One region of the Candidatus Enterococcus lowellii genome, then DNA from elsewhere that is predicted to be linked to it. Evidence: predicted binding sites of a transcription regulator. Region 1 holds the regulator's gene; the other holds the start of a gene.
The links. Region 1 encodes LexA, which represses DNA repair genes until DNA is damaged. Its sites were predicted from a motif close to CNAACANNTGTTNG; they were not measured.

Region 1 (16,511 bases):
TGATTGTATGTTTCATAATCTTTGATGATACCATCTAAAAATTCATCCACTTCAACAGGATCATACCCACGCATTTTCGTTTTGAATTCTTGTTGTAAAATATCTGTTGGACTGTATGTTAAATCTGCCATATTTACACCTCATTAATTTAGATTCCGCTAGTTTTAGCTCTTCTTTTCTATTCTATCCAAAAAACCCGAATAAATCAAACACTATCGTCTTCAAAAAAAGTGTTTTGTAAATCATCCATAGTAACTTGATGAATGATAAAGGCATTTTCAGTAGCATATTCTTGTGCTTCTTTTAATAAAAACTGCGTCTTGCCAGGATATTCATCATCGTACACTAGGATTAGCCCGCCTGCATGGGTTAATAAAAAGTGTGAATGATTTTTTAATTGTCCTGGATGTTGGTACGGGTGGTGACTAACGGCATTGACATAGTTTGCTTGCGTCTTTAATTCAGTTAACACTTGCTGATTCGTTTCATTCCAATTGTTTCCAAATTCTTCAAAAGGAAAAATAATTCCTAGTTTTAATTCCGAATATTCTTTTTGCAATTCAATCACGACTTGCCCTGCCCAAACCTCAACACCTAAATTCCCACCAATCAAAATCCACTCTAAACCTTCTTCAATATATTGTTGAATCGTTGTTTTTAGAACTTTCTTAATAACTTTAATTTTTGGGTCTTTCTCTTGAAAAACGCCCAATTCAAAGCTTCGATAACCGGAAACAACCATTGTTTGCATTCTTTTCACACACTTCCCTTTTCTTTCTTTTTCTCTTTTTGGTATAATGTGCCCTAGGAGTGTGAATATTATGGTTTTTCGATACCCCAATGGCCATCCTATATCCTATGATGGAACGATGAAACAAAAAATGCAAGCAAAAGAAAAAACAACCAATTTTGCAAATCGTGGCATGCGATTTGAAGAAGCTATCAATGTAAGTAATGACTATTATCTCAATCGTGGACAAGCTGTTATTCATAAAAAACCTACCCCTGTTCAAATTGTTCACGTAGATTATCCTCGTCGAAGCGCTGCTGTAATTAAAGAAGCGTACTTTAAAGAAGCCTCTACGACAGATTATAATGGCGTTTATCAAGGATATTATCTTGATTTTGAAGCGAAAGAAACGAAAAATAAAACCTCGTTTCCGTTAAAAAATTTCCACGAGCATCAGATTATTCATATGAGAAATTGTTTGAAACAAAATGGCATTTGTTTTGTATTATTATGGTTCTCAACGCTAGAACGTTGTTTTTTTCTTGATAGTCAGCATCTTATTCATTATTGGGATTCGCAACATACAGCAAAGAAATCATTATCTCTTTCATTAATTGAAGAAATTGGGATTGAAATTCAACCAAGAATTGCCCCGCGTATCCCATATCTAGAAGCTGTAAACCACTATTTACAAGAAAAGGAGAAAAATTAGTTATGGCAAATAAACAAAATTCCCGCGCTTCACGCCATAGTACCAAGGCACCTAAATCTAGCAAGCAGAAAACACCCAAGAAAAAGAAATCATTTGGTTCTATTTTCTTAAAAGTAATCATAGGACTGGTCTTTCTTGCTTGCATTGGTATTTTATCAGGTATGGGACTATTTTGGTATTATGCTAAAGATGCACCAGAATTAACAGATGCAGAACTTGAATCCGCCAATTCCATCCAATTCTTTGCTGCAAACGGCGAAGCATTTCAGGATTTTGGAATTGAACGACGTGAAACAATTTCTGCAACCGAAATCCCTAAAAAATTAGAAGACGCCATTGTTTCAGTGGAAGACCGTCGTTTTTATAATCATATTGGTGTTGACCCTGTTCGTATTATCGGTTCAGCTGTTTCCAATTTGATTAATGGTGGGAAACAAGGTGGGAGTACTTTAACCCAACAATTGATTAAGCTATCTTACTTCTCAACAAAAGTAGAGGATCAAAATTTACGCCGAAAAGCACAAGAAGCTTGGATGGCAGTTCAATTAGAACAAGAAAAATCAAAGCAAGAAATTTTAACGTATTATATCAACAAAGTGTATATGTCTAACGGTGTCTATGGAATGGAAACAGCTTCTGAAATCTTCTATGGTAAACCTTTAGACGAACTTTCAACTGCACAAACTGCTTTGATTGCTGGTATGCCAAATGCACCAAACTATTACGATCCCTATGTCAATCCAGAAGCTGCGAAACAACGACGTGACACCGTCTTAATGACTATGTTAGATAATGAAAAACTCTCTCAACAAGAATACGATGAAGCAGTCGCAACACCAATCGATGATGGATTACAAGAACTTACAGAATCAGAAAATGATTGGCGTTATTATGATAATTATTTAAAAGAAGTCTTGGCTGAAGTCGAAGAAAAAGTCGGTAAAGACAGTATGCAAAATGGTTTAGATATTTATACAAATATTGATTTACCTGCGCAAAAACGTTTATTTGATATTGTTAACAGCGATCAATACGTTCAATACCCTGATGATGAAATGCAAGTAGCCGCTACTCTAATTGATGCAGAAACTGGCAAAGTAACTGCACAACTTGGCGGTCGTAATGTTGAAGAAGGTGTCGTTTGGGGATCCAACTATGCAGTAAATACTGGACGTGATTTTGGCTCAACTGTCAAACCACTCGTTGATTACGGTCCTGCTTTTGAATATTTAGATTATTCAACAGGAAAAACAATTGTTGATGAGCCTTACAAATATGAAGGTACCGACATCAGTATTAACAACTGGGATAATCAATATATGGGTACGATGACCTTGCGAAAAGCCTTAGCTTTGTCACGTAACGTTCCAGCTGCAAAACTTTTCGCAGAAGTCGGTACAGAAAATATTGAAAAATTCCTTGAAGGTTTAGGCATTCAATATGATACTTTAGAACAATCTAATGCGATTTCTAGTAATACAAGTGTTCAAGAAGGGACAAAATACGGTGTATCCAGTCTTAAGATGGCTGCCGCATATGCTGCTTTTGCTAACGGTGGTACGTATTATGAACCACAATATGTAAATAAAATTGTTTATCAAGATGGCACAGAAGAAGTTGATGCCTTCCATCCAGAAGGCTCACAAGCAATGAAAGACACGACTGCCTATATGATTACTGACATTCTAAAAGATGTTATTACAGATGGCACAGGCACAAATGCTGCGATTTCTGGTTTATATCAGGCTGGGAAAACAGGAACTTCAAACTATACAGATAGCGAGATTGCTCAAGTAGGACCAGTGAACTCACCTTCTCCAGACATTAGTTTTGTTGGTTACACACCGCATTATTCTTTAGCTGTTTGGACTGGTTATGAAGATAAATTAACACCCGTCACTAGCGAATCATCCCAAGTTGCCACAGATGTGTATCGTAACTTAATGCAATTTGTTTCAGCATCAATAGAAAATAAAGATTGGGAAATGCCGGATGGTTTAGTGAGAGTTGGGAATGAACTCTATCTAAAAGATGCCATAGAAAGTCAGACAACACCGTCTTCAGTTAAAACAACGCCATCTTCTAAAGAAGTGATTGAAACCACTCAATCAGAAGAACCTAAGCCAACAACTGAAAGCTCTAAGAAAACTGAGTCAAGTTCTACGTCTGAATCAACGATCGAATCAACCGTTGAATCTGTTCCGGAAACGTCGTCTTCTGTGATTGAAACGGTACCTGAAACAGAACCTACTGAAAGTAGTACACCAGTCGAAACGACGCCTTCTGAAACGACTCCAGAACCTGAGTCAAGTGTACCGATACCGTCTTCAGAAGAACCACCTGTATCATCAGTACCAGTCGAAACAACACCACCTGTTACCTCGACACCTACAGAAACACCCGGAACAAGTCAATAGAAAAAAGACTTAACTATTTACCTCTTGTTAGAGAAATAGTTAAGTCTTTTATTTTTTCTTCATTCGTGTTTTACCTTCTCGACACATATCTAATAACGGACACACTTCACATTTCGGAGCTCGTGCTGTACAGTGGTAGCGTCCAAAGAAAATCATGGTATGGTGTGTTTTTACCCATAACTCCTTTGGTACTTTTTTCATTAAAGTTGCTTCTACTTCTAAAACATTCGCATCTAATTTACAAATGCGTAAACGCTTCGCAATTCTCTCCACATGCGTATCTACTGCAAATGCTGGAATCCCAAACGCTTCTCCCAAAACTACATTTGCCGTTTTTCGTCCAACGCCGGGTAAGCTTACTAATTCTTCTCGTGTCTGAGGTACCTGACCATCGAAACGCTCTAAAATTTGTTCAGCACATGCTTTAATATTCTTAGCTTTCATACGATATAATCCTATCGTACGAATTTTATCAATAATCTCATCAATTGATGCTGCGGCTAATGCTTCAGGAGTTGGGAATGCTTCAAATAATGCTGGAGTTGCTTTATTAACGGAAACATCGGTTGCTTGCGCACTCAAAGCGACCGCAATAACTAATTGAAAAGGTGTTTCGTAATTTAACTCACAATGCGCATCAGGAAACATTTCGTACATTTTATTTAATGCAATCATCGTTTTCTCTTTGCTAATCATGTCTATTCCTCTTCTAGCCAATTATGCATAGATACACGAGGTAATTGTCGTGCAGCTGTTGGCGTTTCTTTTTGTAGCATCTGTCTTTTACGACGTTTTTGTTCTTCTTCGACTTGCATTTTCGAAGTAATATTTTTCCGTTCCCATGAAAGTAAAATACGATCAATATAATTTAAGCTGTACGCTTGATTCAAAACAGCTTCTTTTAACGCCAATTGAATCAATTCAGGATGATAACGATCTTCTTCAATCCATTGGCCAATTCGTTGATATTCAATAGGTGACAACGCACGCCCGAATTCTGATTCAAACATTTGATAAACAGACTGCACTTGCTTCTCAAATGTTTGTGTTTCAACCTCTTGCTTTTGCTGTTTTTGTAAAAGTTCAAGTTTTTCAAAAATAACATTAAACTCATAATAATCATTCATTCTACCATTCAAATCTTTTTTCGAATCAATGACTAATAATTTTTTTTGCACTAATTGATTTAACAAAAGATACAACTCGTTTTGTGAATACCCCATATTAGCTGCAATAGGTGCTAAATCAGGAAAAACATCCCCTGCTTCGTGATAACGATATAATTGAACCCATAACAGAAATTCATCGTTAGACATCCCTAATCGACGATAATTATCCACTAGCAGATTGGACAAAGTCGTTTGTCCATTATTTAAATATTCTTGTAATGAAAGCATATAAAATCCCTTCTTTTAATAAGTTATCATATAAAAAAGCTGTCTCTAAAAAATAGAAACAGCTCCATGTCCTTAAGCTTCAGTCACAGAAGCAATAATTTCGATCTCTACTAATACATCTTTTGGAAGACGTGCTACTTCAACTGCTGAACGAGCAGGTAATGCTTCATTAAATAAAGTGCTATATACTTCATTAAATGCCACGAAGTCATCCATGTTTTTTAAAAAGCAAGTTGTTTTCACAATATGATCGGCAGTAATTCCTGCTTCTTCTAAAATTGCTGAAATATTTTTTAGTACTTGAGTTGTTTGTTCTTGAATTGTTGTACCCACAACCTCACCATTTTCTGGATTCAATGGTACTTGACCAGATGCAAATAAAAATCCATTAGCAATACGACCTTGAACATATGGGCCAATTGCTTGAGGTGCTTTGTTCGTTTGAATAATACGCATATTTAATTATTTCCTCCTTTTTGACAATCAGGACACAATCCATAAACTTCTAAACGATGTGAACTAATTGTATAACCAGTCAATTGTTGAGCAGCCATCTCAACGTCTTCAAGTCCTGGATAATGAAAATCTGCAATTTTTCCGCATTGTTTGCAAATAGCATGATAATGAGGATCTGTATGAAAATCAAAACGACTAGAAGCGTCACCATAATTCATTTCTTTAACAAAGCCGATTTCTGTAAATAATCGTAAATTATTATAAACAGTTGCAACACTCATACCAGGAAATTTCACAGCAATTGCTTGATAAATATCTTCAGCAGTTGGATGAGTTTTGGCATTTGCTAAAAATTCTAAAATGGCGATCCGTTGTGGTGTGATGCGAATATTTTCTTCTTTTAAATGGTTCAATGCATCATCAAAAGTCGTCACAGGATTCCCTCCATTCTTCTATCTTTTTTTATCATACTATGACTTTCTCTTTTTTTCTAGCAATTTATATCAAAAAAACCTATTCTTGCGCCAACAAGAATAGGTTTCTTTTTTTATCTAACAATTAAGCTTCATCAAACTGATATAATGCCGTTGATAAGTACCGTTCGCCATTATCAGGAACAATCGCTAAAACTTTTTTGCCTGCTCCTAGTGCTTGAGCGACACGTAATGCCGCATTGATAGCGGCTCCTGATGAAATTCCGACAAGAATACCTTCTTTCACGCCAACTTCACGAGCGGTTGCCATGGCATCATCACTTGAAACTGCCAAAACCTCATCAAATATTTCCACATCTAAAACAGCAGGTACAAAACCTGTCCCGATTCCTTGAATTTTATGTGGCCCTGGCTGGTTTCCACTCAAAATTGCTGATTCCGCTGGTTCAACGCCATAAATTTTAATTTCTTGATACGCATCTTTTAATGCACGACCTGCTCCTGTAATTGTTCCTCCTGTCCCAATTCCAGCAACAAAAGCATCTAATCCTTGTTCGCCAAATGCTTGAATAATTTCTTTACCAGTAGTTGCTTCGTGAATAGCTGGATTTGCTGGATTATCAAATTGTAATGGCATGAAATAGCCATTTTCAGCTGCTAATTCTTTCGCTTTGTTAATAGATCCAGAAATACCTTCTGTACCTGGAGTAAGAATTAATTCTGCTCCATATGCTTGCATTAGTTTACGTCGTTCAATACTCATTGTTTCTGGCATCACTAACACCACACGATACCCTTTGGCCGCTCCAATCATTGCTAAACCAATACCTGTATTACCAGACGTTGGTTCGATAATTGTATCGCCAGCTTTTAGAAGACCATCTTTTTCTGCTTGCTCAATCATACTTAAAGAAATACGATCTTTGACACTGCTACCTGGGTTAAATGATTCCAGCTTCACATAAATATCCGCTGCTCCTTCAGGTACAATATTATTTAATTTTACGATAGGGGTATTGCCAACAAGTTCTGTAATCGATTGATAAATCTCACTCATTTCGACTCTCCTCCTTTATTTATAACTCATTGTAGCGAATTCATGACTTGATAGCAAATTCTTTTAAGAACAATAAAAATACAAATCATCAATTTATCGATAGTGATAGCTAGCATCTATCATTTTTTAATCTTATTAGCTAAACAAAAAAACAATTTAAGGGGAGCGAAAGGCTCCTCTTAAATTGTTATGATTGTTTTTATTGTTCACCTAAGAATTAAACAACTAATTGTTGTCCTACGACAATTAGTCCATCAGTCAATCCATTATTAGCCATTAATTGATCTACAGAAGTACCATAAGCATTTGCAATGTCCCATAATGTATCTCCTGCAACCACAGTATGCGTGCCACTACTTGCATAAGCTGGTTCAGTATACGCTGTTTCTGTATAACCAGTTTCTGCGGTAGCTGTCTCAGTTACATAACTAGTTTGTTCAGGTTCTACATAAGTAGTTACTACTTGTGAAGGAGTATCAAAGCTAGTTAAATTATATGTTTCAATTAACCAATTCAATTTTTGGTTATATGTTGGGTCTGTAGCATAACGACCAGTCAAATATGCTGTAGCATCGTAAAAACTAGTAGTTTGACTTTTCCATGTACCACTATAATTAGAAACGCCTGTGGAATAGCTTGTACTTCTTAATAATGCGGCATGATCTTGTAGAGATTCCCAATAAGAGCCATATACTCTAAATGGTTCATTCATAGAGACCCATTGCCCATTAATATATTCTTGTGTTCCTAACCAAATAGATGGTTCAGAACCATACGCTTTAATACCAAACAAATTGTAATGTGGAGCTGAAGATAACAGTGATGTTCCATTGCCACTTTCTAATAAAGCTTGAGCAATCATTACAGATGCATATAAATCGTTGCTTGCTGCAATTTGTTGAGCAGTTGCACCAATCTGGTTGATTAACCCTTGCGCCCCATTTTCAGTAGCATATTCTTGTGCTTCCACTTGCTGAGGAACCATTGCCATAGTAGTCGGAGCTAACACTAATCCTGTGCCTAATAAAGGTAATACTGCTTTTCGATTTAAAGTATATTTCCTTTGTATTTTTTGATGGCGCTCACTACGTGTTTTGTAAGTCATAACATCCTCCTAAAAAGCTTTTCGAAAACTATATGAAAAAAACCATACAATCTAATGATAAAGCCATTGTATGACAAAATGCCAATGAAAACAATTTTTTTGTTCAAGTCTTTTAAAAAAAACGAACATAAAGTCTGATTTATCAACTTCCACATTACAAAAAGTTTTTAAAAAAACTTTCAATAAAATGTATAATATTTCTCCATAAAACAAAAAAAGAGGGCGAATCTGCCCTCTTTTTTATTAAATTGATTTAAATGTATTTACAACATTTTCAACAGTGAAGCCAAATTCAGCTAAGACTTTATCACCAGGGGCAGATGCACCAAAATGATCAATCGTAATGGTTTTTCCATGGCACTTCACATATTTTGCCCAACCAAATGAGGAACCTGCTTCAATTGCCACACGTTTTTTCACGCCTGGAACTAAAACAGAAGCTTTGTACTCATCTGATTGTGCATCAAACAAATCAAAACTTGGTAAAGAAACAACCGATACGTCAATTCCTTCTTCAGCTAGCACTTTTTGTGCTTCCACAGCTAAGTTGACTTCTGAACCAGTCGCAATTAAAATACCTTCTGGTTTGTCTCCTTTTTGAGCCGAAATGACATACCCACCTTTGGCTACATTTTCATCGGCATTTTCTTTTGTCCCTTCAATGACTGGTAAGTTTTGACGACTTAATACTAAAACAGTTGGTTTATCCGCTGATGTCATGGCTAATTTCCAAGCGGCACGTGTTTCATTCCCATCCGCTGGACGAATCACTTGCACATTTGGCATACTACGTAAGCTAGATAATTGTTCTACTGGTTCATGGGTTGGTCCATCTTCCCCAACTGCTACAGAGTCGTGTGTTAACACGTAAGTAACGGGAATATTTTGAATCGCTGACAAACGTACCGCTGGACGTAAGTAATCAACGAAAACGAAGAATGTTCCGCCATAAACACGTGTGCCACCATGTAATTGAATCCCGTTCATCGCAGCTGCCATTGCGAATTCACGTACACCAAACCAAATATTACGGCCTTCGTATTGTCCGGGTTCGAAATCTTTTTCAGCAGCGACCATCGTATTGTTTGAGGCAGATAGATCGGCTGAACCACCCCATAAACTAGGGACAGCTTTTGATAACGCTTGAATCATGTCTTTACTTGACACACGGCTAGCTTGACTTGATCCCACTTCATAAGTTGGTAATTCTGCTTCCCAATTTTCTGGCAATTCTCCGGCAAAAGCTTGGTTGAATTGGTTGGCTAATTCTGGATAAGCGGTTTCGTATGCTGCAAATAATTCATTCCAAGCGGCTTCATACTCAGCACCTTTGTCGACCATTGTTTCTTTAAAACGTGCTGCAACTTCTTCAGGTACAGCAAATTCAGGATACTCCCAGCCGTAGGCTTTTTTCGCTGCTTGAATGCCTTCTGCTCCTAACGGTGCGCCGTGTACAGAAGAGGTCCCTGCATTTGGTGCGCCAAACCCGATGACAGTTTTCACTTCAATCAGTGTTGGTTTGTCTGTTTCTGCTTGCGCTTCTTCAATCGCTTTAGAAATCGCTTCTAAATCTGTTCCTTCTTCTACAAGGATATGTTGCCAACCGTAAGCTTCAAAACGTTGTCCGACATTTTCTGTGAATGCTTTTGATGTTGGACCATCTAAGGAAATATCATTTGAATCATATAATACAATTAATTTTCCTAATTTCATATGACCTGCCATTGAAGCTGCTTCTTGAGAAACACCTTCCATTAAATCACCATCTCCACAAAGTCCATAGGTGTAATGATCAATCACGTTAAATTTCTCACGATTGTAGGTAGCAGCTAAATGAGCTTCAGCCATTGCCATTCCGACTGCCATGGCAATCCCTTGTCCCAGTGGTCCAGTCGTTGCTTCGACGCCATCTGTATGGCCAACTTCTGGATGCCCTGGTGTACGGCTATCCCATTGACGGAAGTTTTTCAAATCATCGGTCGTTACATCATAACCTGCGCAATGCAATAAGCTATATAATAACGCTGAACCATGTCCTGCCGAAAGCACAAAACGATCACGATCGACCCAATTACGAGAAGTTTTTGGATTTACTTTCAAATGTTTTGTCCATAATGCGTAGGCCATTGGAGCAGCCCCCATTGGTAGTCCTGGATGTCCCGAATTTGCTTTTTGTACCGCATCAATACTTAATGTACGTAGCGTATCAACACCAAGTTGATCAATTTTATCAAACAATACTAACGCCTCCTATTTAGGTTTTTTTTACCTATATTACATATCTATTATAAAAGATACCTCTGCAATTATCAATACTTTTTGCATCGGTATCTTTTATTTTACTTTCTATTGTGTAAACCTTTCGCTTTTTGAATTTGTTTTAGTTTTTCCGGCGTCACATCATTGCCTTCTGGATCGACTACTTTCATCCCTTCAATATGGTGCTTCATCCCACCACGAAAAGCTGTAATATACTCTTGTCTTAATGTTTGCTGTTCTGCTTGTTCCTTTTCAGTAAGTCCTTCTGTTTTTTTCTTTTTAGCTAACTCATTAATTCTATCTAATTTTTCTTTGGATAACATGATATCAAGCTCCTTTCTTTTCCATCTTATACAAAACAATCAAAAAAAACAATCAAAACAGAAACCGAACGTTTGTTTGATTTTTTTCAGAGCATATGTTACACTACGTTTAATAAAACTAGTCATATTTTTCATTTTATAATGATTCAAATAAAGGAAAGAAGGTGTTCGTTTTGGCAAAACGTACAGAAAACCGACAACTTGAAGTTTTAAAATTTATTCATACTCGAGTCAGTGAAAAAGGGTATCCACCTACAGTGAGAGAAATTGGTGAAGCTGTGCAACTTTCCTCTACATCAACTGTTCATGGTCATTTATCACGTTTAGAAAAAAAAGGCTTAATCCAAAGAGACCCTACAAAACCTCGAGCCATTGAATTAACCACACTGGGCTTAGAAACAATCGGTGCTCAACAACAAAAAATCCCTTTGTTAGGTGTAGTAACTGCTGGTGAACCCATTTTAGCAGTAGAAGAGGCTTCTGATTTTTTCCCAATCCCTCCTAATCTAGTTGAAGATAGTGGCCAATTATTTATGTTAACCATTCGCGGCGAAAGCATGATTAATGCTGGCATTCTAGATGGTGATCAAGTAATTGTAAGAAAACAAGACATTGCTGGAAATGGCGATATTGTTATTGCTATGACTGATGAAGATGAAGCAACTTGTAAAAGATTTTATAAAGAAAAAACTTATATTCGATTACAACCGGAAAATGATTATATGGAACCAATTATTTTACCAAGTGTTAAAATTTTAGGGCTAGTTGTCGGTTTGTATCGTCACTTTTAAAAATTCTTCATATCTATAACGAAGAGCACCCAAAATGTTAACCTAAATTTTGAGTGCTCTTCATTTTTGTTTAATTTGAAAGAATTTCTGCTGCTAAACCGCTAATAAAATCGGGATGAGTATTCGGCATATCTAAGCGACGGTACTCTCCATCTAATTCTTCTACTAATTCTTTACACTCAATATCATTATCATAGAGTGTTTCTAAATTATCTGCAACAAAACCAAATGGTAGATAAATAATCTCTTCATAACCTTCTTTTAACAATTCTTCGGTCACATCTTCAACACGTGGACCAATCCATTTATCCGCTGTACGTCCAGCACTTTGCCACGCATGACCAAAGTCCAATGAACCTGCTACACGTTGCGCAATTGCTTTAGCGGCACCGGTTATTTCATCAACATACGGATCGCCATTTAGCAATAGACGCTCAGGCAAACTATGTGCCGTGAACAAAAATTTCTGCTTTTTCTCAGAATTCAATGCTGCTTGAATTTGGTTAGCCCAAAATACTTGAAATCCTTCATGTTGCCAAAAGTGACGATGTGCTGTATAGGAAATTTCTGGATAAACTTCCAATTCTTTTTCAACACGATCATGATATTGCTTAATAAAACTAGAATCATGTGGTGCTAGTACCATTCCATGAATCGTTTGAAATCCTTGCGCTACAATATCTGCCACTGCATCTTCAATAAATGGACGAATATGACGTAAACCAGTAAACACATGATACTCTACTGCGCTAGTCACATTTAATTTTTCCTCAACAGCTAAACGTTGCGCCTCTGTGATACGAGCTAAGGGTGAAACCCCACCAATTTCTTCATAACGACCAGCTAATTCATCATAAAGTTCTTGGGAAGGTTCTTTCCCATGACGAATATGGGTATAATAATCCCAAATTTCTTCTGTATTGTTTGGTGTCCCATAACTCATTAGTAAAACTGCTTGTTTTTGCATGACAAATTATGCCTTCTTTCTCATATAAAAAATAAAAATTAGTGTGACAACCATTAAACCAATTAACATTTGGGAAAAACCAAGCGAACCAGTCGCATGTGCCAAGACACCGATTATGGTAATACCAATTGTCATACCTAATTTTTTACAAACCGATAATAAACTCAAAGAAGCATTACGATCTCTAGGCGAAGCTTCTACCACTAATACTTGTAACGGAACAGTCATTAATGCCCCAATCGCAATACCAAAGAACAACAGTGCAATCAAGAACATTTTAAACGAAACAACCGAGAAGTACATCGTAACTAAGCTAATAAAAACTAGCATCATTGTGCCTGTTGTAGAATGTGTTGCCCCTTTTCTATCTGTCCAAATTCCCGCAATTTTCGAACCAATAAAAGTTCCTACAGCCATTACTGTCATTAATGATCCTGCTTTTCTTGCATCAAGATGGAATGTCATTTCAATAAATGATGGTAAGAAAGCAAATAAAGACATCACTAAACCTGTTGTAATTCCTCCAAGTAAACTTGTACGATACGCAGGTACTTGCCATAATTTTCGTGAAAATAGTACAGCTAATTTTTCATTTTCTCGTGCTGTTTCTACCTTCATAAATAAAGTGCTAGCGATAATTAAAATTGCTGCATAAACAACTAATTCTACGATATGACCACGAGAAAACCCTCTTGTTAATAATAAATTAAATGCTAGTAAAGCTAATACAAACAAACTGTTTCCTTTGATATCAAACGATTTTGTTTCTGAGTTTGTTACTTTTGGCACAATGAAGAATGCAAGTAAGAAAATAATCGCAATTAAACATGCCATAACAAAATAAATATTACGCCAATCATGGGTTTTGGCTAAACTAACTACACTGATAATAGGTGCGACAATTGTCGATAAGGCAACTAATGCCCCGATATTCCCAACTCTTCCACCAATTTTCCTTTCTGTCTTGGCAAAAACCAAAGAAAGTGTCAACGTTAATAGCGAACTACTACCAAAAGCTTGCAGCGCACGAAAGACTAGTAACATTGGGAACGATTGACTTAAAGCAATCCCTAATACACCAACGAAATAAAACGCTAATTCTGTTAAAAAGACCATACGATAACCAAAACGGTCGATCATACTTCCCATAACAGGCGTAGCAAATAATAAACCTAATGTATAAATAGAAACAATCCAACTTTTTTCAGCAGGTGTTAACATTAATCCTCTAGCCATTGAAGATAAATTAGTACTAATAATTCCCGAATCTAATTGTGTGATAAATAAACTAATAACTAATAATGGGGCAAACCATCTTTCTGATTTTGTGGCACGTAACTCCATTGAACAAATCCTCCTAAAGCAACCCTAAATATGTTTGTAATTGTTGTGTTGTATTTAATGACGTTCCGACCATAAAATATGGAAAATCAGAATATACACTGCTGGCTTCTGAAAAGCGCATTTCATAAATAATTTTTTTAAATTCTAATGGATCTTCGGCAAATAAAGTTACGCCCCATTCATGATCATCAAAACCAATTGATCCTGTGATAAATTGACGAATTTTCCCTGCATATTTACGACCAATTAATCCATGTTCTTTCATTAGCTCACGTCTTTGGTCATAAGATAACGTATACCAGTTGACATCGCCTGAACGGACTTTGTTCATCGGATAAAAACAGATATACTCTTCTTTCGGTAATTCTGGATAAAGATTTTTATTTGTTCTTGCCCAAGCTGTCTCTGTTTTTGGCATTCCACTATATGTGCCAAGTTCAATTACGGAAACATAGCTGTGAACTGGTTGTAGGTATTGATAGATTGCCAAACTATGCCATGCGTTTTCAGCAGCATTGAGTTCTTTTAATTCTGGTCGCAACAGCATAAAACCAAAATCACCCTTGTGACCGGTCACATTCCACAAATAATGACTGCCTTTTTGTGCATCCTCAATTTCTTGCCATTCGTTCACTAACTCAGACAATTCGTTGATTGCTGCTTGCTTTGTTTCATTTGTTTCTTTTTGCCATGCTGCCCAATTCATTTGAAAAACAAGATGCAAGCAATACCATCCATCTAAGGTTTCCACCTTTTCTGTAATCATGTGTATCCTCCCTAAAAAATTAATTATATGTGTTACCGTTATTCGTTATATCATATTAAATAAATTTAAGCAGAGCTTTTGCTTGTGAAATTTTCAAAACCATCAGCACATAATAAAAACAGCATGTACAACAATGGTACATGCTGTTTGTTATCATGTAGATTCCTTTAATAATAAAAATAAAAAGTAAGGCGCACCAATGATGGCAACGACTGTTCCAGCAGGAATTTCGCCACTACCAGGTGACAAACGACCAATGGTATCGCTCAATAATAACAATAAACTGCCGATTATAGCTGCTATGGGTAGTAATTGCCAATGCTTTTTAAAGCCTAATCGCTTGGCAATATGAGGAGCAATTAATCCTAAAAATCCAATGCCTCCCGTCACAGACACTGCGGCACCAGTTAAAGCAACTGCTGCAACAATCAATTTTATCCTTTCTTTTTGAATATTAACACCTAAAGAAATTGCAGTGGCATCGCCAAATTGTAAAATATCTAATTCGCGATGCTTAAAGAAAAACCATGGTACTAAAATCAAGAGCCATGGTAATAACGCACACACAAAAAACCAATTGCTGCCCCAAATACTACCTGCCTGCCACATTGTTACAAATCGATAATTCTCGCTATCAAGTTTTGTAACTAACAATAATGTTAAGGCAGAGATTCCTGTGCCAACGACTACCCCTGTTAATATTAATCTTACTGGCATAATACCGATTCTTTTTTTATAAGCAAAAGCAAAGATAATAACAGCTGTCAACAACGCACCCACTAAGGCAATCAATGGCAACAAAAAGGTTGTTACGGTCGTCGATTGGACAAAACTGATAAAAAGCAAAACAAATAGACCTGCACCAGCATTGATGCCTAAAATCCCTGAGTCTGCCAATGGATTTTGGGTTGTACTCTGTAGTACTGCCCCACCGACTGCCAATGCAGCTCCAGCTAAAATAGCTAAAACAATCCGTGGCAAACGAAAATCAACTAATAATAAACGTTTAGCAGACGTTCCACCACCACGCATAATTTCCCAGATTTCACTCCAAGTTAAAGCTAATTTGCCATGAGTCAATGCAAATAACACTAATAGAACAATTAAAAGAAGCAATATAGGAAAAATATATCTTTTTTTCATAAACGCAGTCCACCCTTTCTTGAGAGATACAAAAAGAACGGAATGCCAATTAGCGCTGTGATAATTCCAAACGGCGTTTCAAAAGGTGGGTTGACTGAGCGGGCAATTAAATCGGCCCAAACAACTAATAAAGCTCCCCCTAATCCCGATAATGGAATTAAATAGCGATAGTTTTCTCCGACAAAATAGCGTAATACATGCGGTACGATTAAACCAACAAAACTAATTGAACCCACGACTGCTACTGATAGCCCCGATAATACTAAGACAATAATTGAAGCAACAATCCGTGTTCGTTGAGGTTTCTTCCCTAAACTAATGGCTGTGTCATCACCAAATCGCAAAATAGTAATGGCTGGACTATTAATTATCGCCAATAATAATGCCAACAGAAAAAATGGCGTGATTAAACGTAGTTGGCTCCAAGAAATCGCACTAATTCCGCCAATTGACCAAAATGTAATATCTTGACTCAAATTAAACTGTAGCGCAATTGCTTGACTTGCTGCAATAAACAGCGCGCTAATCCCCGCACCTGCTAAAGTTAAGCGCAACGAAGTCATTACCTGTTTATTTGAGCTAGTAATTAAATAGATGACACCTACACTAA
Region 2 (16,511 bases), 560 kb from region 1:
TAATAAACATCTTTGGGTTTTACTTTTTTCGACTTTACAGGAAATGCAGTGGGATGATTATTTTTATGTGCTAAACAAAATTCTTGGATTGGGCATTCTTCACATCTTGGTGCGGTCGGATTACAAATATTTGAACCTAAATCCATAAATGCTTGGTTCATTTCACCGGGTTGTGTGTGCGAAATGATTTTTCGTGTGGCTGCATCAAATACTTTACGACTGCTTGCTTTAGCGATATCCTCTTCTATTTCGAATAAACGACTAACAACTCGCATGATATTTCCGTCAATCGCTGGTTCCGGTAAACCAAAAGCAATACTACTAATTGCGCCAGTTGTATACGGACCAATCCCTTTTAAGGTACTAATTTCTTCTGGCGTGCTCGGAAATACACCTCCAAATTCATCCATAATTTGTTGTGCAGCTACTTTTAAATTACGAGCACGTGAATAGTAACCTAAGCCTTCCCAAATTTTTAATAGTTTTTGTTCATCAGCGTTTGCTAAATCTTGAATGGTCGGAAATTCTTCCATAAATCGATAATAATAACCAATTACCGTATCAACGCGCGTTTGTTGCAACATAATTTCAGAAATCCAAATATTGTAAGGATGCGTATTGGCACGCCATGGTAAATTACGTTTTTCTTGGTGGTACCACGTTAAAAATATATCTTGAAAAGAGTGAAGCGTTTCTTCATCCCATTCTAGCCAGTTTTCAGTCTTCATCTAGTACTTCCTCATCAATAAATCGTTGGATTAAATCAAAATCAAATCCTTTTTGATATAATTTTTGTTTTATTTTTTGTTTATCTGTTCGATGTCTCCGAATCAATTTCGCGCCTTCTTTTTGCAACGCGTCCCATTCGTCGTCCTCATCTTTTTCATTAGGAATTTCTTCCATCACCATCGAAATAATATCGCTAGAAAACCCTTTTTGCATTAATTTCATGCGCAGTTTTTGTAACGTCTCGCGATGGCTTTTACCACGAATGGTGTTTAGCATTTTAGTTGCTGTTCGCACGCCAATTTCAAATTGATCTTCAGGTGTATACAATAATATCACCTCTTGAATGACCTCATCTTTTAATCCTTTTTTACGTAACTGCTGCATCAACGCTTGGGGGCCTTTGTCACTTAAGCGTAGCTGTGTCCGAACGTAGCTTTTACCATAACCAATATCATCTATTAATTGTAACTCTTTCAAGCGTTGAATAATTTTTTGACTATCATCGCTAGTTATTTCTTTGTCTTTTAAATAAATTCGCATCTCTTGCTCCGTTCGCAATTGATAACTGATATAGTTCATTGCCAACTGTAAGCCGATATCATACCCTGCACTTTTTTTAATTTCTTCAAAAATTTTTTCATCGATCTCTGTGCCTTTTAATAAACGATAGCGAACTAATAAATCTTCAGATACACGAAGTTCTCGTTTATCTTCAAATTTCACTTGATAAAAAGCACCTTTTTCTTTACGAATAGTAGTTATTTTCAACATGTCATCACCTCACGAACATACATTCTATTTTAAACAAAATATTCTTAAATCACCAATAAAAAGTATACCATTTTATCGAAACGTTTGTATAAGAGAAGGCAACTTCTGACTGATCTGTCTTAGCTTTTAATTGAGAAAGCATCTATCTTTTTTAAATTTCCTCATTTTTAGGCAAGTGAACTGAATTGTGTTAAAATGTATAAGATTAATTTACATAAAGGAGTACTTATGTCAACTATACAATTAAATACTGGACAAACATTACAACTGAAAATTAAACGTCTAGGAATCAATGGCGAGGGAATTGGTTATTATAAACGACTAATTGTCTTCGTTCCGCGAGCTTTACCAGGAGAAGAAATTATTGCCAAAGTGACGAAAGCAACCCCAACTTTTGCGGAAGCTGCTTTAACAAAAATCGTTAAAAAAAGTCGGGATCGTGTACAGCCACCGTGTAACTTTTATGACCGTTGTGGCGGTTGTCAGCTACAACATTTGTCGTATAACAAACAATTGGATTTCAAAAAAGATTTATTAGCACAAGCACTAGCAAAATTCAAACCGAAAAATTATCAAAAATATGAATTGCGCGACACATTAGGCATGGATGATCCTTGGCATTATCGTAACAAAGCTCAATTTCAAATACGTTATAATCCAAAACAAATGCGGGCTGAAGCAGGTTTATATGAGCAAAATTCACATCGCTTAGTTGCGATTGACGATTGCTTAGTTCAAGAAGAAACCACACAAAAAGTAATCAATACTGTTATGCAATTGGTAAATAAATATCAAATTCCAATTTATGACGAACGCAAAAATTCAGGAATTTTACGTACATTAATGGTTAGAATTGGGATTGAAACAGGTGAAACACAATTAGTATTTATTACCAATTCACCAAAATTGCCACAAAAAAATGCACTTATTCGTGAAATCAATCAGCGATTACCAGAAGTCGTGTCTATCATGCAAAATGTGCAAAGCAAAAAGACTTCTCTTATTATGGGCGATGATACTATGCACTTGTGGGGAAAAGAAGCTATTGAAGAACATTTAAATGGGTTAATTTTTGATTTATCGGCACGTGCCTTCTTCCAATTGAACCCAAAGCAAACAAGTGTCTTATATAACGAGGCAATAAAAGCACTCAATATTACAGAAAATGAAACAGTGGTCGATGCGTATTGTGGTGTAGGAACGATTGGCTTAAGCATTGCTGACAAGGCGAAAGAAGTCCGTGGCATGGATATCATTCCACAAGCTATTGAAGATGCTAAACGTAATGCCAAACGTATGGGGTACGAAAATACTCACTATGAGACTGGAACAGCCGAAGATTTGTTGCCTAAATGGCTAAATGAAGGGTTCTCACCTGATAGTATTGTCGTCGATCCTCCTCGTACAGGGTTAGATGACAAATTATTGCAAGCCATTTTGAAACATACCCCCAAAAAACTTGTGTACGTTTCATGTAATGTCTCAACTTTAGCGAAAGATTTGAAAAAATTATCAACCGTTTTTAAAGTCGATTATTTACAATCAGTTGACATGTTTCCACAAACAGCTCGTTGTGAAGTCGTCGCTAAATTAACCCGTATTTAAAAAAGGCGAACCGTCGAATATTCTTTGACGGTTCGCTTCTTTATTTATAACATATCAAATAATGATAATTGATTTTCATCTGGTAAATCTTTTAACACACCATTGTCTGTCATATATTCAATCAATGTTTTCGAAACTTTACCACGATTAGCTAAATCTTCTTTCGAAAGAAATGGACCATTTTTACGCGCTTCAACAATTTGTTTTGCTACGTTAAGTCCTAAACTTGGTACCGCACGAAACGGTGCAATTAATTTATTGCCATCAATGACAAAATTTTCTGCATCTGATTTATATAAATCAATCATGCCAAATTCATATCCGCGCTCAATCATTTCATTACATAATTCCAGAACAGTTAAAAGGTTTTTCTCTTTAGTTGAAGCATCCATACCTTTATCTGTAATTTCCTTCATCCGTTCTTTGACTGCTTCTTTCCCTTTAGCCATTGCAACCAAATCGAAGTCATCTGCACGAACAGAAAAATAAGCACAATAATATAAAATTGGGAAGTAAACTTTGAAATACGCTACACGTAGTGCCATTAATACATATGCTGCCGCATGGGCTTTCGGGAACATATACTTGATTTTTAAGCAAGAATCAATGTACCAATCAGGAACATTTTGTTTCTTCATTTCTACTTGCCAGTCATCAGGAATCCCTTTTCCTTTACGAACACTTTCCATGATTTTAAATGCTAAACCGTCATCAAGCCCCGCATGCATCAAATAAACCATAATATCATCACGACAACCAATTACGTTTGCTAGATCAGCTGTTCCTTGTCGAATCAATTCTTCGGCATTCCCTAACCATACATCGGTTCCATGTGATAGTCCGGAAATTTGCAGTAATTCGGCAAAAGTGGATGGATGCGTCTGTTCTAACATTCCTCGAACAAAGCGCGTCCCAAACTCTGGAATGCCTAAAGTTCCTGTTTTTGAATAAATATTTTCAGGATTAACGCCTAATACGTCCGTTCCTTCAAAAATACGCATAACTTCTGGATCATCTGTCGGAATTGTTTTAGGATCAATTCCTGATAAATCTTGTAACATCCGAATCACGGTTGGATCATCATGTCCTAGAATATCTAGTTTTAAAATATTATCATGGATGGAATGGAAATCAAAATGAGTTGTTCGCCATTCTGACTCTAAATCATCAGCTGGATATTGAATAGGCGTAAAATCATAGACATCCATATAATCAGGAATAACGATAATTCCCCCTGGATGCTGACCAGTTGTACGTTTAACCCCTGTAGCACCTTTGGCTAAGCGATCGACTTCAGCTCCTCTAAAATGAAGATTATGATCGCGTTCATAGCCCTTCACAAAACCATAAGCAGTCTTATCGGCGACTGTACCGATTGTTCCTGCCCGATAAACATACTCTTCTCCAAATAACACTTTGGTATAATTATGCGCTTCAGGTTGATATTCCCCTGAAAAGTTCAAATCAATATCGGGAACTTTATCCCCATGGAATCCCAAGAACGTCTCAAACGGAATATCGTGACCATCTTTTTTCAAACGAGTGCCACATTTTGGACAAGATTTCTCAGGCATATCAAAGCCCGAACCATAGGAACCATCTTCATAGAACTCAGAATATTGGCATTCTGGGCAAAAATAATGGGGAGCTAAAGGATTTACTTCAGTGATTCCTGTCATCGTTGCGACAAAACTTGAACCTACCGAACCACGAGAACCTACTAAATAACCATCTTGATTACTCTTGTGTACTAGCTTTTGTGAAATAAGATAAATAACTGAGAAACCATTTCCGATGATAGAATTTAATTCCTTTTCCAAACGTTTCTCAACAATATCTGGTAATGGATTACCATATAATTCTTTGGCGCGATTATAACTTAAATCGGTAATTTCTTGTTCTGATCCAGGAATTTTTGGTGTATATAATTCATCTTTTACAGGAACGACAACTTCACAACTATCGACTAAATTATTCGGATTTTCCACAACTATTTTCTTCGCCAGATCATTTCCTAAAAATTGGAACTCTGTCAACATTTCATCTGTCGTTCTAAAATGAACTTTTGGTAAGCTATGACGATTTAACGGATTCGCTCCACCCATTGAATTAATTAAGATTTTACGATAAATTGCATCTTCTTCATTCAAATAATGAACGTTCCCAGTTGCGACAACTGGTTTTCCTAATTCGTCTCCAATGGCGATTAATTTTTGAATAATATCTTCTAAGTCTTTTTCACTTTTAACTAATTCTTGTTCAATCAATGGGGCATAAACGGGTTTTGGCATCACTTCAATATAATCATAGAATTTCGCTTTTTCTTTTGCTGCTTCATACCCTTTTTGCATCATTGCAACAAACACTTCGCCTTTATCACATGCCGTTCCTACAAGCAAGCCGTCACGTAATTTTCCTAATTCTGAACGAGGAATACGTGGTGCTTTGTCATGAAAATAAGTGATATTCGACATGGAAATTAATTTAAAAAGATTTTTTAAACCTTCTTGAGTTTTCACTAAAATCGTTGCATGAAACGGTCGGGCTGCTTTAATCGAGTTTGCGCCACCTACATGTCGGTTTAAATCTTCATGTAATAACATTTCGTGTTTTTCTATGGCTTCTTTTACAAAAATCCACGCCAAATGACCAGTTGCTTCTGCATCATAAATCGCTCGGTGATGTTGTTCCAATGAAACACCAAATTTTTTCGATAAGACACCTAAACCAAAACGTTTAAATTCTGGATACAAATACCGTGCCAATTCTAAAGTATCAATCACGGGATTGTCAGCTTCAGGAATCCCATATTTTTTATAACTCATATTTAAGAAGCCCATATCAAAGGACGCATTATGAGCTACTAAAATAGCTCCTTCTGAAAATTCGCGGAAAAGACGTAACACTTCTTCTTCTGATTTTGAACCACGAACCATTTCATCAGTAATCCCTGTTAAATTCACAGTTGTATTTGATAAACGATGTCCCGGATCAATGAATTCATCAAAAGAAGCTTCCACATTACCTTTATTCATTTTCACTGCGGCTAATTCAATAATCGTATCGTAAACAGCCGATAGACCTGTTGTCTCCACGTCAAAAACAACATAAGTTGCATCAGTTAGCGGAACAGGTTGTGCATTATAAGCCACTTCGACCCCATCATCCACGACATTTGCTTCAACGCCATATATGATTTTAACACCTGCTTTTTTCCCTGCTTGATGCGCATCAGGAAAGGCTTGTGCGCCACCATGATCGGTAATTGCAATGGCTTTGTGTCCCCATTTACCTGCTTGTGCAACTAAATCACTAATATTATTGGTCGCATCCATCGTACTCATGTTTGAGTGCAAATGTAACTCCACTCGTTTTTCGTCCTCAGGAGCATAGTCTTTACGTGTATCATGTTTAATTTCCACTAAATCTTGCGCATTCATTACTAAATCACGCATAAATGTATCTTCTTGAATACTTCCACGAACTTTTAACCAGCTACCTTTTGAAATAGCATCGAATATTTGTTCATCTTTTTCACCATTCGAGAATTTTTTAACAATAAACGAAGATGTATAATCAGTAATTTTTAAAATTAAGATTTTTCGTTTTGAGCGTAATTCACGAACTTCTTTATCAAAGACGTATCCTTGAATTGTCACACGACGTTCTTCTTCTAAAATATTTCCCATTGGTGTCACTAATTCATCTGCCGGGATGTTGCGCCCTAACATAATTGGACCTTCCAACGCAGCAGGTGCTTGTTTTTTCTCTTTTTTGCGTTGTTCATGTGACGCAATATTTTCAGCAGCTTGTTGCATAAACGCTTCTTGTTGCTTTTGTTGGCGTTGTGCTAATTCTTGTAAATCAGCTTCTGCTTGTTTATGGTCTAAAATCGGCTGAATGCGGAAACGGTCAAACCCAAAACGTTGATAGTTGGCTTCAATAACTGGCAAATACTGCTGTTGTAAAATGGAAATCACTGCATCATTGGTTACAGGCAACACAATTTTTTTCTCCTGCATTTTGGGAAATTGCGATTTTAGCACTTGCTTGACAAGTGGCGTATCACAATTTTGGTTGGCTAACGCTAATGACCAATAGTCTTGCAGTAATTGCTCGTCAAATTGTTTGTCTTCTGTTTCGAGTTGTAATCGGACAGCTGCAATATCTTTAAAAGCAAGTTCCAAATGTTGATAAAAATTTTGATACAACTCTGCTGGCAATATTTTTTCAAATCCCAAGGTAAATGACCAACATTTAGACTGGCGATGAACCACGACTTGGGTCATTTTTCCTGTTTGTAATAAGGGATGTTTTTGTAACTCTGGATCTAAATTCATCTGATCCAATAATATTTCAAACTTCTCTCTTTCTTTAGACAAGCTGACTCCTCCCTTTTTGTTTCGTACATTTTAGTATACTCTTTTTTTCTTTAGTTTTCATTAAAGAAGTCTAGGACATTCATCATTTGATGAGTATCCTAGACTTCAATTTTTATTCTGTACTTAATAAAATACTTAGCGTCGAGGGTAATTCCTCTTTACGAACTTCTATTGCAGCACCTGTTTTTCTGATTTTAATTTCTACAATGCCTTCAACAGCCTTTTTACCCACTGTAATACGAATTGGACAACCAATTAAATCTGCTTCAACAAATTTTACTCCTGGTCGTTCCGCACGATCATCCGTTAAGACTTCATAACCAGCGACTTGTAAAGCAAGTTCAACTTCACTTGTCAAATGAGCTTGATAATCATCTTCCATATCCATTTGTAATAAATGAACATCAAAGGGTGCAATTTCTCTAGGCCAAGTAATTCCGGTATCATCGCTGTGCTGTTCAGCAATTGTTGCCAACAAACGACTCACACCAATGCCATAACTACCCATTAAAACAGGAAGTTTCGTTCCAGTTTCATCTGTTATTCTAGCATCCATTTTTTCACTATAATAGGTTCTTAATTTAAAAATATGGCCTATTTCGATTCCTCGATGAAAAACAATCTCTCCAGCACCATCTGGCGAAAGGTCGCCCTCTTGAACCAAATGCAAATCAACGTATTCAGTGACTTTAAAATCACGACTAGCATTTACATTGATGAAATGGTAATTATCTTCATTTGCACCAGTTATACTATTTACCAAATCTTGAACATATAAATCAGCAAAAATACGCACCTCTTCTGGTACACCTACTGGACCAAGGGAGCCAAAAGAAGCACCAAAAATCTGCTGTGCTTCTTCTTGAGTCCCTTCACGTAATGTTTGGCTACCTAAATAATTTTTTAACTTCACTATATTTAATTCATGATCGCCACGCATTAACGCAAGAATCGGTTGTTCATCCGCCATGAAAAAGAGTGATTTAATTATTTTTTCTGGCGCAACTTCTAACAACTCAGATACTTCTCGAATGGTGTGTACATTTGGTGTCGCTACCTTCTCTTTTTCTAAAAAGGTTGCATGTGATTTTTTAGAAGTATACAAACTAGTCGCCATTTCACGATTGGCTGCATAATCACTTTCTGTCGATGAGCAAATAACATCTTCACCCACTTCAGAAATTGCTAAAAACTCTTTGGAGTCTTTTCCCCCCATAGCACCACTGTCTCCCAAAACACTTTTGAAGACAATCTCACAACGTGTAAATATTTCACGATACGCCTGTTCATATTGACGATACTGTATTTCTAGGCTCTCTTCAGAAGAGTGAAACGAATACCCATCACACATTAGAAATTCACGGCTACGCAATAAACCAAAACGTGGACGAATTTCATCACGATATTTATTTTGAATTTGATAAAGATTCAGTGGTAAATCTTTGTATGAAAAAATCTCATTCCCAATTAATTCGGTGAAAATTTCCTCATGAGTTGGACTTAAAATGTATTCACGTTGATTTCGATCTTCCAAACGATACAATGCTTCGCCATATGAAGCATACCGACCAGATTCTTCCCATAACTCTTTTGGAAGAAGGATCGGCATAGTCATTTCGACTGCATTAATTTTTGCAAATTCTTCATGAATGATTTTCTTGATTTTTTCGATTACTCGATGAGCTAAGGGTAGATACATGTAGACTCCACTAGAAACTTGACGAATAAATCCCGCACGGACTAAAAGCTGATGACTTCTTATGTCTGCTTCTGAAGGCGTTTCTCGTAATGTTGGAATCAAAAGTTTCGACTGTTTCATTTTTATCTCCTTTACTAACTTCAACTGTTTTCATTAAAAGAAAAAGCGCTGAATATCATTCCAAGTAACAAGAACCATCAATAACATCAATAAACCAAAACCAACTAATGTGATGATTCCTTCTTTTTCTTGACTCAAAGGTTTCCCCCGAACACCTTCAATGATATTTAATAATAGTTTACCGCCATCCAAACCTGGAATTGGCAATAAATTAAAAATACCTAAGTTGATTGAAATCATGGCTGTCATCATTAGCACAGTCATCGGCCCTTGTTTAGCAGCTTCTGATGATAGTTGGAAAATTGCAACCGGTCCGCCCAACTGATCAATACTAAAATTGGTTAGTAATGAACGTAAGGCATCGATAATTTGGAAAAATGATGCGATACTATCTTGGAAACCACCAATAATTTTATCGAAAAAGCCCGTTTTCATTGGGGCTTGAATGCCCAATTGTCCCACTTTTTGTTCACCAGCTTCCACTGTTTTGGGTATAGCTGTGATTGTTTGTGTTTGATTGTCACGTTTAATTTCAATTTGTAATTCTTTGTCAGGATTCTGTTGAACAATTTGACTGATTTGTGCCCAATTGTCTACAGACTCCTGGTTAATCGCAACAATTTCATCACCATCTTTTAAACCAGCAGTTGCTGCAACATCATTTTCAATCACATTAATAGTTGTTGAATTTCTATCGACAACACCTCCGTTTAAGAACGCGATTAAAATAAAAATAGCAATCGTCAATAAGAAATTGTTCATTGGTCCGGCAAAATTAGTTAGCATTCGTTGCCATAATTTAGCAGATTGAAATTGGACATCTCGTGGTGCAATACGCACTTCTGTTCCATCTTCTTCAATAAGAATCGCATCATGAGCAACAGCATACGTCACAGTTTGACGCTCATCACCGTTTACAAAACCTGTAATCGTTAATGCATCAACTAAATCTTGGTTGGCGACCTCTAAAGGAATGCCATTTGTCAGTTGTACTTTATGACTGGTATTAATTTTAATAACCGTATCATTTTCATCAAGCACTAAACCAACCAGCATTCCTGCCTTGATTTCCTCTTCATCTTCGTAACCAGCCATGCGGACGTAACCGCCCATTGGCAAAGCACGAATTGTATATGTCGTACCGTCTTTTCCTTGATGACTGAATAACTTTGGTCCCATTCCAATCGCAAATTCTCGAACTAAAATCCCTGCTCGCTTTGCAAAATAAAAATGACCAAACTCATGAATAACTACCACGACCGAGAAGACAATTAAAAATACTAAAACAGTCTTCATCTGTTTGCTCCTCTCTTTGTTTTCCGTCTACTAATAGTAAATGGGAATTGTTTAAACACTCCACTATTTTATCATATCTTCATCAATTCACAATTGTTCCCCCACTTTGTAACAAGAATTTAACTTTAGCTTTCTTAAATAACCCACTATAAGTATAATTAAGCTTGATAAATTAACATTTTTAAAATAAAGTTAGCAAATCAATCGTGTTATTTTTTATACAAAACATCTGCACTACTAAATTGAAATAAGAGCAGACAAGGTTATCTGCTCTTATTTATGGCAATATTTCATTTCAATTTGCCAATTTGTAAATCAAAAGAGTCCTTACTTTTCTCTATTAAATGCTTCGCTATAAATCTTACGAAGTTTGCTTGAGTCATCAGGCCATGTAATTGGCTGCCCATGAACAAGCTGAACAAATACCTCTAAACAATTATGCCATCCTATCGCAGTTTGCACTGTCCATGCAACATCATCAAATGTATGGGTAAAAACCATTCGACATCCTTTATCTTCTTCTAGCAATTCTATGCGTATCAAATCATCCATTTCACTGAAAGCCAATAAATATGACTCTTCTAATGCTGTGATAGTTGCTGTATATTGTGAACCTTCACCATCATCGAAGGAAATTTTCCCACCAATTCTTAAATCCATTTCTCCTGTTGCAAAAGGATACCACTGTGAAAAATAATTAGAATTTGTAACAAATTGGAAAATAGCTTCCGGTTTATCAGAAAAAAAATGTTCAAAACGTATAACATAGCGCCCATTCAATTCATGTAGTGTTCCCAATTCATTCATCGTATCACCTTCCTTAATTTTTTTAAATCGCATGTCTCTCATTAAATTATCTTCAAGCTTGGTCAAAACTTTTCTCTAGTCATTAGCTACTTCCACTTTATCATAAATCTAGAAATGAATACAGATGGTTAAGGTCCATGCTGTACCGCTTGAATGCAAAAAAACGAAGTAGCCAAAATGGTTACTTCGTTTCTTTGATTAAAATACGCCTAAAAGACTCATAATTGGAAATACAAATAACAAACTATCAAAACGATCTAAAATACCACCGTGTCCAGGTAAAATCGTTCCTGAATCTTTAACTTTATAATGACGCTTAATAGCAGATTCTACTAAATCACCAAATTGACCGACAATAGAAAAAATAATGGTTAGTAAAATCATAACAAATGAATTATAGCCAAAATAGTCGCTTCCATGAAAAATTGCTAGATACACTGCTGCAACAACCACGGCACTTAAAATGCCACCGAGAGCACCTTCTACTGTTTTATTAGGCGAAATTTCTGGCCACAGTTTATTTTTACCGTACTGTCTTCCGACCATATATGCGCCAATATCGGTTGCCCAAACAATAAACAATCCAAAACATAGAACAATTAAATTTTCTATACGTGCATTAACAAAACTTTCAAAACCTACACCAGTATACAAACTAACAATGACTGGAAACGCTGCTTCATCAATTGTATACGTATTTTTTGAAATTACTGAAATTCCCAATAATAACATCACAATCAAATAAAACAACATAAATTTATCGGTTTTTTCTGGTAAAAAAACAAACCATTCTCTAGGTAAAACTAAAATGACTGCCCCCAGTCCTGAAAGTACACCTTCAAAGCTTAACATCGCTAGTCCTTTCATGCGGAATAGCTCATACACACCTACAACGGCTAACGCTGCGCCTAATAAAGCAACTGAAATACCGCCAAAATCAAAATAAATGATTGGTAAAAATAGTGCTAGCGCAACAACAGCTGTAATCACACGTTGTCTCATTTTTTCTCCTCCTTATGTTTCAACCCGCCAAAACGGCGATCTCTATTTTGAAAACTAGCAATTGAAGTTTCCAATAATAACTCGTTAAAATCTGGCCATAAAGCGTCAGTGAAAAATAATTCACTGTAAGCAATTTGCCAAAGAAGAAAATTACTAATACGCTCCTCACCACTTGTTCGAATTAACAGTTCTGGATCACGCAATTCAACTGGTAGAAAACCCGTCATTAAATGTTTAGCAATCATCTCTTCATCAATCAGCTCAACATCGCCTGAGTTATCAGCAACTTCCTGATAAACGTCTTTCACAGCGGAGACAATTTCAGCTCGACTACCATAATTTAATGCAAAATTCAAAATCATACCTGTATTGTTTTTGGTTTGTTCAATGGCTCGTGCTACAGCATCTTGCGTATGGGTAGGTAAAAATTCTTTGTAGCCCATCACATTGACACGAACATTCTCTTTAATTAATTCAGGTACAAAAGCATCAAAAAAATCCACCGGCAGCTGCATCAAAAAGTCTACTTCTTCTGTCGGACGTTTCCAATTCTCTGTCGAAAACGCATAAAGAGTTAGTACTTTTACACCTAGATGAGAGGCATGTTTGGTAATTTTTTTGACTGTTTCCATTCCTTCCTTATGCCCCGCTACTCGAGGCAAACGACGGTTTTGGGCCCATCGTCCATTTCCATCCATAATAATTGCTATATGCTTGGGGATCGGTAATTCTTTTTGAAACTCAAACTCCCCTTCTTCCTGGATGTATTTGCTCTTTTGTGGAAAAAAACGTAGCATCTTGTTCTCTCCTATCATCCCAATTTAAAAAATTCATCCTTTACATTATAGCAATAATAAGAAATATTGCCTATCAAAAAAAGAAGTTCCGTTCATTTATTAATAGAAAACGAATAATTTCAGCTGTTTTTTAATGGAATAATAAAAAAGGTGAAACTATTTTTTACATAGTCTCACCAAAAAAATTAAACTTCTAATAGTTCTTTTTCTTTTTCTGCTGCGATTGCATCTAAGTTTTTGATGCTTTCGTCTGTTGCTGCTTGAACTTCTTTTTCTGAATCTTTCAAATCATCTTCTGTAATTTCGCTTGCTTTTTGTTGTTTTTTGTATGCATCGATTGCATCACGACGAGCATTACGAACAGCAACTTTTGCATTTTCAGCTGCTTTTTTAACGTCTTTTGCTAATTCTTTACGACGTTCTTCTGTTAATTGAGGAAGCACTAAACGAATCACATTTCCGTCATTTGTTGGTGTAATTCCTAAATCAGATGCCATAATTGCTTTTTCAACTTCTTGTAATATTGTTTTATCAAATGGTGTAACCATTAATACACGCGCTTCTGGGATTGTAATTGAAGCCATTTGATTTAATGGCGTTGGTACACCATAATAAACGACTGATACGCGGTCTAAAAGGCTAGCATTCGCACGACCTGCACGAATTTGTCCTAAATCACGTTGTAAGCTATCTGCTGCTTTTTGCATCTTTTCTTTTGCTTCTGTTAAAATTTGATCTGCCATTTTATTTCCCCTCACTAATAATTTCCAAACGTTTGCATGGAAACCCTAAATTTTATTTTAGAATAATTTCTTTGCACAAAACTTGATAAATAATGCCCTCATTTTGCGTAAAATATCGTTTATTAATGAAATACTCAAGCTTTGCCAATATCTTTATTATACGTGATTATCGGTCGAATATACAACCTTAAACCATTAAAAACTCAATTCTTCTATTTTTTAATTTTAAAAAAATCGTTAACTACCTTGTGAGTAATTAACGATTTTTCGTATTATTTTCCACGCACAGTTGTACCAATATTTTCGCCTAAAATAGCACGTTGAATATTGCCAGCTTCGTTTAAGTTAAATACAACTAATGGAATATCGTTATCCATACTTAAAGAACTTGCAGTAGAATCCATTACTTGCAATCCTTTAGCAATCACATCCAAATGTGTTAATTCTTCAAACTTAACCGCATTTGTATCTAATTTAGGATCGGCAGAGTAGACACCATCAACATTATTTTTTGCCATTAAAATAACATCAGCATTAATTTCAGCTGCTCTTAATGCTGCAGTTGTATCTGTTGAGAAATAAGGATTTCCTGTTCCTCCAGCAAAAATAACTACGCGTCCTTTTTCTAAGTGACGTTCGGCACGACGACGAATATATGGCTCTGCAATTTGGCGCATATCAATGGATGTTTGCACACGAGTTGGCACACCAGCATTTTCTAATGTATCTTGTAACGCTAATGCATTCATTACTGTAGCAAGCATCCCCATATAATCTGCTTGCGCACGTTCCATGCCCATTTGTGCGCCAATTTGTCCACGCCAAATATTTCCACCACCAACAACGATAGCTAATTCTACGCCTAAATCATGAACTTGTTTCAACTCTTTAACGATTTCTTGAATAGTTGGTGGTTTAATACCAAACCCTTCATCTCCTGCTAAAGCTTCCCCACTTAATTTTAAAACAACACGTTGATATTTTGGTTTTACCATGATGATTCCTCCGTAAATTCTCTATTCCTAATAGTAGCAATCTGCTCAGCTATGAGCGTCTTATTGATTAATCTAATTTTGCTTAAAAAAAGGGAGCGCATTTCCATGCGTTCCCATCTGCTCTAGGAACAGATTTATTTATTTACTTGGCTCATAACTTCTTCTACAAAGTTATCTTCACGTTTTTCGATACCTTCGCCCACTTCAAAACGAGTGAATGATTTCACAGTAGCGCCTTTTGAAGCTACATATTTAGCTACTGTCATATCTGGATCTTTAACGAATGGTTGGTCTACTAATGAGATTTCAGCTTTAAATTTATTTAAGCGTCCAACTACCATTTTTTCAACGATATTTGCTGGTTTGCCTTCATTTAATGCTTGTTCAGTTAATACTGATTTTTCATGATCTAATTCTTCTTGAGGAATTTGAGATTCGTCAACATAACGAGGGTTGATTGCTGCAACGTGCATAGCTACGTCTTTAGCAACTTCTTCATCAGTTGTTCCTTCTACAACAGTTAATACAGCGATACGTCCACCCATGTGTAAGTATCCACCGAATGCTGCGTTATCTTCTTTTTCAACAACGTCAAAACGACGGAAGCTGATTTTTTCACCAATTACTTGAGTAGCTTCAATCAATGCATTTTTGATCACGCCAGTAGAAATTTCTAATTCCATTGCAGCGTCCATGTCAGCTGGTTTGTTTACAGCTACAGCTTCAGCGATTTCTTTTACTAAAGTTTGGAATTTTTCGTTTTTAGAAACGAAGTCTGTTTCAGAGTTTACTTCTACGATTGCAGCAGTGTTTCCATTAACTGCAACTGCAGCTAAACCTTCAGCAGCGATACGGTCATTTTTCTTAGCAGCTTTTGCCATACCTTTTTCACGTAAAAAGTCAACTGCTTTATCGATGTCGCCTTCTACTTCTACTAATGCTTTTTTAGCATCCATCATACCTACGCCAGTCATGTCGCGTAATTCTTTTACTAATTTAGCTGAGATTTGAGCCATTTTTGAATTTCCTCCTGAAATATATGTTAGTTTTTTAAAAAAAGCTGTTTCAAAGGAGAGTACGGCTTTTCGCCTAGCCTTTGAAACAGCTCCGTCGTTTAAAAATTATTCAGCTGATGCGTTGTCGCCTTCTACTACATCAACAATTTCTTCAATTGAAGTTGCAGCTTCTTCAGCTACGAAATCTTCTTCAACTACTTGATCTTCACCTTGGTTGCCTTCGATGAAAGCATCTGCCATTTTAGAAGTAATCAATTTAACGGCGCGGATAGCATCGTCATTTGAAGGAATTACTACGTCGATTTCGTCTGGATCACAGTTTGTATCAACCATAGCAACGATTGGGATATTTAATTTGTGTGCTTCTTGAATTGCAATACGTTCTTTACGAGGGTCAACCACGTACATTACGTCTGGAATTCTTGGCATATCAGCGATACCACCTAAGAATTTTTCTAAACGTTCACGTTCTTTGTTCAAACCAGCAACTTCTTTTTTAGGTAAAACATCAAATGTTCCATCTTGTTCCATTGCATTGATTTGTTTCAA

Region 2: recX (recombination regulator RecX) is a predicted target of LexA. The motif match lies at 1,513-1,526, and genes of this name have one in related genera.

The regions. Positions count from the first base shown of each region.
Region 1 covers NZ_CP147251.1:1,909,843-1,926,353, reverse strand. The annotation lists gene gpsB (cell division regulator GpsB) at 1-131, opposite strand, end outside; gene DOK78_RS09310 (SLOG family protein) at 206-751, opposite strand; gene recU (Holliday junction resolvase RecU) at 822-1,442, shown strand; gene DOK78_RS09300 (PBP1A family penicillin-binding protein) at 1,445-3,859, shown strand; gene nth (endonuclease III) at 3,908-4,555, opposite strand; gene DOK78_RS09290 (DnaD domain protein) at 4,558-5,256, opposite strand; gene DOK78_RS09285 (RidA family protein) at 5,329-5,712, opposite strand; gene DOK78_RS09280 (transcriptional repressor) at 5,715-6,146, opposite strand; gene cysK (cysteine synthase A) at 6,271-7,203, opposite strand; gene DOK78_RS09270 (glucosaminidase domain-containing protein) at 7,421-8,308, opposite strand; gene tkt (transketolase) at 8,552-10,546, opposite strand; gene DOK78_RS09260 (DUF896 family protein) at 10,648-10,890, opposite strand; gene lexA (transcriptional repressor LexA) at 11,064-11,681, shown strand; gene hemH (ferrochelatase) at 11,752-12,648, opposite strand; gene DOK78_RS09245 (MFS transporter) at 12,655-13,992, opposite strand; gene hemQ (hydrogen peroxide-dependent heme synthase) at 14,006-14,758, opposite strand; gene DOK78_RS09235 (FecCD family ABC transporter permease) at 14,912-15,901, opposite strand; gene DOK78_RS09230 (FecCD family ABC transporter permease) at 15,898-16,511, opposite strand, start outside.
Region 2 covers NZ_CP147251.1:2,466,469-2,482,979, forward strand. The annotation lists gene mutY (A/G-specific adenine glycosylase) at 1-728, opposite strand, end outside; gene recX (recombination regulator RecX) at 718-1,500, opposite strand; gene rlmD (23S rRNA (uracil(1939)-C(5))-methyltransferase RlmD) at 1,729-3,105, shown strand; gene DOK78_RS12000 (PolC-type DNA polymerase III) at 3,150-7,487, opposite strand; gene DOK78_RS12005 (proline--tRNA ligase) at 7,600-9,306, opposite strand; gene rseP (RIP metalloprotease RseP) at 9,340-10,602, opposite strand; gene DOK78_RS12015 (SRPBCC family protein) at 10,930-11,475, opposite strand; gene DOK78_RS12020 (phosphatidate cytidylyltransferase) at 11,608-12,411, opposite strand; gene DOK78_RS12025 (isoprenyl transferase) at 12,408-13,208, opposite strand; gene frr (ribosome recycling factor) at 13,394-13,951, opposite strand; gene pyrH (UMP kinase) at 14,224-14,946, opposite strand; gene tsf (translation elongation factor Ts) at 15,081-15,962, opposite strand; gene rpsB (30S ribosomal protein S2) at 16,068-16,511, opposite strand, start outside.